Linked DNA regions of Corallococcus sp. EGB. The protein of the gene in region 1 interacts with the protein of each later gene in a pairwise test. Links are inferred from orthologs where the notes say so. Each region holds a gene or a part of one and is shown in the gene's direction. Other genes may lie near its edges.

Region 1 (3,276 bases):
GACCTGGTGCTGATGGTGGGCTGCTCGGTCGCCGCCCTGGTGTGCGTGGGCCCGGCCCGCTGGGCGCCGCACTCCGGGCGCAACGCGCTGTTCTTCCTCTTCTTCGCGCTGGGGCTGCCGGCGGTGCGCATGCTGGAGGCGCGCTTTCCGCGCCAGCATCTGCTCACCATCGCGGGGGACTTCTGGCTGCTGCCGGTGTCCGCGCTGGCCCACGGTTGGCTGGGGCCCATCGTGGACTGGGTGAACCCGCTGGTGAAGGACGCCCAATTGGTCGCGGTGGATCAGCGGCTCTTTGGCTTCCAGACCTCGGTGGTGCTGGCGCACGCGATTCCGCCCTGGGCCAACGACGTCCTGTTGCTCTGCTACTACGGCCACTTCATCTGGCCGCTGCTGCTGGGGGTCTACCTATACGCCCGGGGCAGGGGGGCGACGCCCGCCTTCGATGAGTACCTGCTGGGGTTGGGCCTGCTGCTGGGCTTCAACTACGCGGCGTACTCGCTGGTGCCCGCGGTGGGCCCCCGGTACTTCCTCATTGGCGCGTTCGACGGGCCGGCCACCCACGGGTGGGTCCTCACGCCGCTGCTGGAGTCCATGATGCGCACGCCGGTGTACACCCGGGATTGCTTCCCGTCCGGGCACACCGGGGTGGCGCTGGTGGTGCTCTTCTACGCGTTCCGGTTCGCCCGGCGCTTCTTCTGGGTCATGCTCTTCCCGGGCATGGGGCTCATCTTCGCGACGCTGGCGGGGCGGTTCCATTACGCCATCGACCTGGTGTGCGCGGTGCCCCTGGTGCTGGTGGTGACGGGGTTGGCGCTCGGCCTGTCCCGGGCCGCGCGGCAGCGGGCGGTGGAACAGGGCGCGCGTTCCGTGCCCGTGGACGCTATCGTCCGGCCCTGACCGCCAGCCGGTCGCCCCGGGTGTCGGGGTGGACGTGCGCTGGCCTCCAGAGGCCTGACCCATGTCCCCCCGGCCCGTGCTCGCGCAGCGCGTCTCCCGCTTCGGAACCACCGTCTTCTCCGAGTTCAGCGCGCTGGCGCTGAAGCACCAGGCCGTGAACCTGGGGCAGGGCTTCCCGGACTTCGACGGCCCGGACGCCGTCAAGGAGGCCGCGTGGAAGGCCATCCAGGGCGGCGTCAACCAGTACGCCCCCGGCGTGGGCGCCAAGGACCTGCGCAACGCCATCGCGGAGCACGCGCAGCGCTTCCACGGCCACGCCGTGGATCCGGACACCATGGTCACGGTGACCAGCGGCGCGACGGAGGCCATCCTCGACGTCATCCTGGGGCTGGTGGACCCGGGCGACGAGGTGGTGGCCTTCGAGCCGTTCTACGACTCCTACGACGCGAACATCGCCTTCGTGGGCGCCACGCCGCGCTACGTGCCGCTGCGGCCGCCGGACGCGGAGCACGCCACCTGGTGGTTCGACCGGGACGAGGTGCGCGCCGCCTTCGGACCGAAGACGCGGCTGCTCATCCTCAATTCGCCGCACAACCCCACGGGCAAGGTCTTCACGCGCGAGGAGCTGGAGTTCCTGGGCAACCTCTGCGCCGAGCACGACGTGAAGGTGCTGGCGGATGAAGTGTATGAGCACATCGTCTTCGCCCCCGCGAAGCACATCCGCGCCGCCACGGTGCCGGTGCTCGCGGACCGCACGGTGACGGTGAGCAGCGCGGGCAAGTCCTTCAGCCTGACGGGGTGGAAGATCGGCTGGATCATCGCGCCGCCGCCGCTCAGGGACGCGGTGCAGCGCGCGCACCAGTTCGTCACCTTCGCCACCGCGTCGCCGTTCCAGGCCGCCATGGCCGTGGCGCTGCGGCTGCCGGACAGCTACTTCCAGGGGCTCGCGGCGCTCTACACCTCCAAGCGGGAACGGCTGCTCGCCGGCCTGCGCGAGGCGGGGCTCCAGGCGTTCTCCCCGGAGGGCAGCTACTTCATCCTCGCGGACATCCGCGGCTACGGCTTCGAGGACGACGTCGCGTTCTGCCGGCACCTGGTGACGGAGGTGGGCGTCGCGGGCATCCCGCCCAGCGTCTTCTACGGCCCGGAGCACCGGCGCCTGGGCCAGCGCTTCGCGCGCTTCGCCTTCTGCAAGACGGAGGGCGTGCTGGACGAGGCCGTGCGCCGCCTGCGCGAGAAGCTGCCCGCCCTCAAGCGCTGAAGCCCACCTGGCCGTGGGGGACTTCTTCGGAGAGCTGTACCTGCGCAGCACGCTGCCGTACCTCTCCGAGGCGGTGACGGCCCGGGAAGCGGAGTACCTGTCCCGGGCGTTCGCGAACGTGGAGGGGCCGGTGGTGGACCTGGGCTGTGGCCACGGCCGGCACGCGGCGCGGCTCAACACCGGCGGAGCGCTCGCCGGGCGGGTGGTGGGCCTGGAACTGGATCCGCTCTCCCTGCGCCTGCGCCGCCCCGGCTTCCCCGCGGTGCGGGGCGACCTGCGAGCGCTGCCCTTCCAGGACGCGTCCCTGGGCGGGGCCTATGCCTGGTACTCGACACTCTTCGCCTTCAGCGACGCGGAGCACGTCCACGTGCTGCGCGAGGTGGCGCGGGCGCTGCGGCCCGGTGGACGCCTGGTGTTCCAGACGGTTCCCTACGAGCGCCTGGCGCGAAGTCCGGGCGCGTCGTTCCGCGAGCGGTTACCGGATGGGAGCCTGCTGGAGGAGGAGAGCCAGTTCGACGCGACGCGTGGCCGGGATGTCGGGCAGCGTCAGCTCACCTTGCCGGACGGTCGCGTGCTGCGAGCGGCGTACACGCTTCGTTACTATCCTCTTGCGGAACTGAAAGGGCTGTTGGAAAGCACGGGCTTTTCGGTGGAGTGGGTGCACGGCGGCCTGGAGTCCGGGCCGATGACACCCGAGTCGACCGACCTCATCGTGGGAGCCGGGCGCCGTTGACGGAGCCCGGGACACGTCCAGTGGATCCGAAAGAGACAACGCGAACGCGGGTCGGCCTGCTGGGGCAACTGCCCCGCAAGGTCGACGTGTACGAGGTCGGCCCCCGCGACGGCCTGCAGAACGAGCTCCGCACGCTGCCCACCCGCGACAAGGCGCGCCTCATCAATGCCCTGGTCGCCGCGGGGGAGAGGCGCATCGAGGTGACGTCGTTCGTGTCACCCAAGTGGATCCCCCAGCTGGCGGACGCGGAGGAGGTGCTCAAGCTGGTGGGCCGCCGCCCCGGGGTCGTCTTCTCCGCGCTGGTGCCCAACCTCAAGGGGCTGGAGCGCGCGCAGGCGGCGGGCCTGGAGGAGGCCGCGGTGTTCATCTCCGCGTCGGAGGCCCA
Region 2 (4,564 bases), 2.5 Mb from region 1 along the record:
CCTGGCCATCAACCTCAAGGGGCCCTTCCTGTTCACCCAGGCACTCGCGAAGGCGCTCGTCGCCGCGAAGCAGCCGGGCTCCATCGTCAACATCTCCTCGTTGAATCAGACGGCCGTGACGGACGGGCTCTCCCACTACTGCGCCTCCAAGGCGGGGCTCGCGAACTTCTCGAAGGTCGCGGCTTCGGAGCTGGGGCGGTATGGCATCCGTGTGAATGTCGTGGCCCCGGGAGCCATCCGCACGCCCCTGGCCGAGGGGGCCGGCCTCATGAAGGGAGCCATGGGGCGGGAGTTCCTCGCCCGCACGCCGCTCGGAAAACCGTGTGGCGAGCCGGAGGACGTGGCGAAGGTGGTGTCGTTCCTCTGCAGCGATCTCGCGTCATGGATCACCGGCGACACGCTCGCCGTCGATGGTGGCAATCACATTCGCGGGCTGCACAGCTACGCGGACACACTGGGCCTCACCCGTCCGGTGGAAGGCTGAGCCGTCCCCGGGTGCCTGCCAGCGGGTGCCCGGAAGGAGTGCCCACGCTTGGACGGACGGGGGGCTGGAATTCCGCTCCCGGTGTCTCCCAGGCCGGTTTTCCGGGCCCTGGCTCCAGCGCGGTCCAGGTGTTTGCACCTGGGCCGTCACTGGACTGGCGAGCAGGGGTTGCGGGCTCTAGTGTTCAGGCGCCTTTTTCTTCACCCGGGAGCCGGAACGCCCATGTCCTTTACCCACCTTCACCTCCACACCCTCTATTCGCTGCTGGATGGGGCCATCCGGATGAAGGACCTCATCAAGACGGTGAAGGAGAAGGGCATGTCGAGCGTGGCCGTGACGGACCACGGCAACATGTTCGGCACCATCGACTTCTACAAGAAGGCCAAGGACGCCGGCATCAAGCCCATCCTCGGCCTGGAGGCCTACGTCGCCGGGCCCAAGGGGCGCGAGGACCGCTCGGAGAAGGTGGCCCACCACCTCATCCTCCTGGCCAAGAACGCGGAGGGCTACGCGAACCTGCGCTACCTGTCCTCCACCGCGTACATGAACGGGTTCTACTACCACCCGCGCATCGACAAGCAGGTGCTCGCGGAGCACAGCAAGGGCCTCGTCGGCCTCACCGCGTGCCTGGGCGGTGAGGTGACCAGCGCGTGCTTCCGCGGCGACATGGACCACGCCCGCCGCGTGGCCGCCGAGTACAAGGGCATCTTCGAGCCGGACAGCTTCTATCTGGAAGTCCAGTCCAACGGCATGGTCGAGCAGGACAAGGCCAACGAGAACCTCAAGCAGCTCTCGCGCGACCTGGACATCCCGCTCGTCGCCACCGCGGACGCGCACTACATCAAGCGCGAGGACGCCAAGGCGCACGAGCTGCTCATGTGCATCGCCAGCGGCAAGACGCTCGCGGACAACAAGCGCCTGCGCCACTCCACCGACAAGCTCTACGTCACGAGCCCGGAGGAGATGCTCGGCTTCTTCGCGGACTCGCCGGAGGCCGTGCACAACAGCATGCGCATCTCGGAGATGTGCAACGTGGAGCTGAAGCTGGGCAAGCCCATGCTCCCCACGTTCAAGGTGCCGGACGGCCACACCCCGGACACCTTCATGTCGGAGCTGGCCTACGAAGGCCTGCGCCAGCGCTTCAAGGAGCTGGAGGGCAAGTACCCCATCGACCGCGAGCAGTACCAGGCGCGCCTCACGCTGGAGCTGGGCGTCATCCAGCGCATGGGCTTCAGCGGCTACTTCCTCATCGTCCAGGACTTCATCAACTGGGCCAAGGACCACAACATCCCGGTGGGCCCGGGCCGTGGCTCCGGCGCCGGTTCGCTGGTGGCCTACGCGCTGCGCATCACCGACCTGGACCCCATCCCGTACAACCTCCTCTTCGAGCGCTTCCTCAACCCGGAGCGCGTGTCGATGCCGGACTTCGATATCGACTTCTGCCAGGACCGGCGCGACGAGGTCATCAAGTACGTGGGCCGCAAGTACGGCGAGATGAACGTGGGGCAGATCATCACGTTCGGCTCGCTCAAGGCCAAGAGCGTGCTGCGCGACGTGTGCCGCGTCTTCGGCCTGCCCTTCAGCGAAGGCGACCGCATCGCCAAGCTGGTGCCCGAGGTCCTCAACATCACCTTGAAGGAGGCCATCGAGATGGAGCCTCGCCTCAAGGAGATGATCGAAAAGCCCCAGAACATCGGTGAGGTGGAGGGAAACCCCGTCACCACCAAGGACGTGCTCGAAATCGCGCTCGCGCTGGAGGGCCTGCACCGCCAGCCCGGCATGCACGCCGCGGGCGTGGTCATCGCGGACAAGCCGCTCTGGGAGTTCGTGCCCGTCTACCAGCCGCCGGGTGAAAAGATCCTCATCACCCAGTTCGCCAAGGACGAGGTGGAGGCCGCGGGCCTGGTGAAGTTCGACTTCCTTGGCTTGAAGACGCTCACGGTCATCCAGCACGCGCTGGACCTGGTGAACCGCAACCACGGCAAGGACATCAAGCGGCACGAGATTCCGCTGGATGACGCCGCCATGTGGAAGCTGATGGCGGACGGCGACACCGCCGGCGTCTTCCAGATGGAGTCCAGCGGCTTCACCGAAATGGTGATGAAGCTCAAGCCGACCTGCTTCGAAGACGTCATCGCCGCGGGCGCGCTCTACCGCCCGGGTCCGCTGGACTCCGGCATGGTGGACGTCTTCATCAACCGCAAGCACGGCCGGGAGAAGGTGGCCTACCCGCACCCGAAGCTGGAGCCGGTGCTCAAGGACACCTACGGCGTCATCGTCTACCAGGAACAGGTGATGCAGATCTCCCAGGTGCTGGGAGGCTACACCCTGGGCCGCGCCGACCTTCTTCGCCGCGCCATGGGCAAGAAGAAGGCCGAGGTCATGCAGGCCGAGCGCGCCGGCTTCCTCGAGGGCTGCAAGAACAACAACGTGGACCTCAAGGTCGCGGGCGAAATCTTCGACCTGATGGAGAAGTTCGCCGAGTACGGCTTCAACAAGAGCCACTCCGCGGCGTACGGCCTGGTCACCATCCACACGGCGTGGCTCAAGGCCCACTACCCGTGCGAGTTCATGGCGGCCCTTCTCACCAGCGAGAAGGACAACACCGACAAGGTGGTGAAGCACATTGGCGAGGCCCGCGAGGCGGGCACGCAGGTGCTGCCTCCGGACGTCAACCAGTCCGACCTGGCCTTCGGCGCGGTGGACGGGAAGATCCGCTTCGGGTTGGGCGCCATCAAGGGCGTGGGCGAGGGCGCCATCGAGTCCATCCTGGAGGCGCGCAAGGAAGGCCCCTTCAAGAGCCTCTTCGACTTCTGCGAGCGCGTGGACGGCCGCCGCGTCAACCGCAAGGTGCTGGAGGCGCTCGTGAAGGCCGGCGCCTTCGACTTCGAGAAGCGCCCGCGCGCGCAGCTCTTCGAGACGATTGAGCGCGCGATGAACCGCGGCTCCTCCAGCCAGAAGGACCGCGCGGCCGGGCAGAGCTCGCTGTTCGGCATGCTCGCGGGCCCGGAGTCCTCCGGCGGCGGCCTCAAGGACGACTACGCGCAGGTGGAGGAGTGGCCGGAGAAGGAGCGCCTGGCCTACGAGAAGGAGGCCATCGGCTTCTACGTGTCCGGCCACCCGCTGTACCAGTACGAGAAGGAGCTCAAGCGCTACGCGCGCCCCATCACCGCCGTGCAGCGCGCGCGCCGCGACGAGAAGCTCACCGTGGCGGGCATCATCACCGTGCTGCGCGAGCGCCCCACCAAGACGGGCAAGCGCATGGCGTGGGTCACCATTGAGGACTTGTCCGGCTCCACGGAGCTGGTGTGCTTCCCCGGCAAGGACGGCACGCGCAACGTGATGGGCAAGGACGGCAAGTGGTCCAAGCAGGGGCCCAAGCCGGGCTACGAGCACTGGGAGCACCTGCTCAAGTCGGACGACCCCATCCTCGTCACCGGCACCGTGCAGATTTCACAGCGCGACGAGAACACGCCCACCGCGGAGCTCATCGTCGAGGACATCCAGAGCCTCAAGGCCGTGCGTGAGAAGCGCACCAAGCGCCTGGAGCTGCGGCTGCCCGCGGACGTCGTCACGGAGGAGCGGCTGGCGAAGCTCAACGAGCTGGCGAAGAAGTACGCGGGCGCGACGCCGGTGGCGGTGAGCGTGCTGTTCCCCGGCGAGGCGGAAGCGCACATCTCCGGCACCACCCTCAAGGTGCAGGTGAACGACGATTTGCTCCTCGCGGTGGACCGCCTCTTCGGGCAGAAGGTCGTGGAGTTCGGCTGATTTCGAAAGGAAGCGACTCCATGGCGGACAGCGTGTTCAAGGACGGGCTGCTCAAGGGCAAGACGGCGTTCGTCTCCGGCGGCAGCAGCGGCATCAACCTCGGCATCGCCACCGCGCTGGTGAAGGCGGGCGCGAAGGTGGCCATCAACGGCCGCAACGTGGAGAAGCTGGAGGCCGCGGTGAAGGGCCTCCAGGCCCACGGCACCGCCATGGGCGTGGCCGCGGATGTGCGCGACTACGCGGCCGTGGAGAAGTCGCTCCAGCAGGTGAAGGACGCATACGGGGAGATTGACGTGCTGGTGTGCGGCGCCG

Evidence for each region.
Region 2: the proteins of KYK13_RS21100 (region 1) and dnaE interact in binary tests that used the Escherichia coli proteins (3 or more experiments, as listed by UniProt). The link is inferred for Corallococcus sp. EGB from one-to-one orthologs.

Annotation. Positions count from the first base shown.
Region 1 is NZ_CP079946.1:5,095,169-5,098,444, reverse strand. What follows is about bases 218-3,058. They hold KYK13_RS21100 (aminotransferase class I/II-fold pyridoxal phosphate-dependent enzyme), read left to right. Parts: upstream 218-958; coding sequence 959-2,158; downstream 2,159-3,058. Other genes in these bases: KYK13_RS21090 (hydroxymethylglutaryl-CoA lyase), read left to right, coding at 2,912-3,058; KYK13_RS21095 (methyltransferase domain-containing protein), read left to right, coding at 2,172-2,891; KYK13_RS21105 (phosphatase PAP2 family protein), read left to right, coding at 218-897. Also shown: more of KYK13_RS21105, read left to right, coding at 1-217; more of KYK13_RS21090, read left to right, coding at 3,059-3,276. UniProt on the Escherichia coli protein: Shows aminotransferase activity with methionine and histidine as substrates, and to a lesser extent also with phenylalanine.
Region 2 is NZ_CP079946.1:7,585,810-7,590,373, reverse strand. The notes cover bases 324-4,452. They hold dnaE (DNA polymerase III subunit alpha), read left to right. Parts: upstream 324-706; coding sequence 707-4,252; downstream 4,253-4,452. Other genes in these bases: KYK13_RS30785 (SDR family oxidoreductase), read left to right, coding at 4,273-4,452; KYK13_RS30795 (SDR family NAD(P)-dependent oxidoreductase), read left to right, coding at 324-484. Outside these bases: more of KYK13_RS30795, read left to right, coding at 1-323; more of KYK13_RS30785, read left to right, coding at 4,453-4,564. UniProt on the Escherichia coli protein: DNA polymerase III is a complex, multichain enzyme responsible for most of the replicative synthesis in bacteria. This DNA polymerase also exhibits 3' to 5' exonuclease activity. The alpha chain is the DNA polymerase catalytic subunit.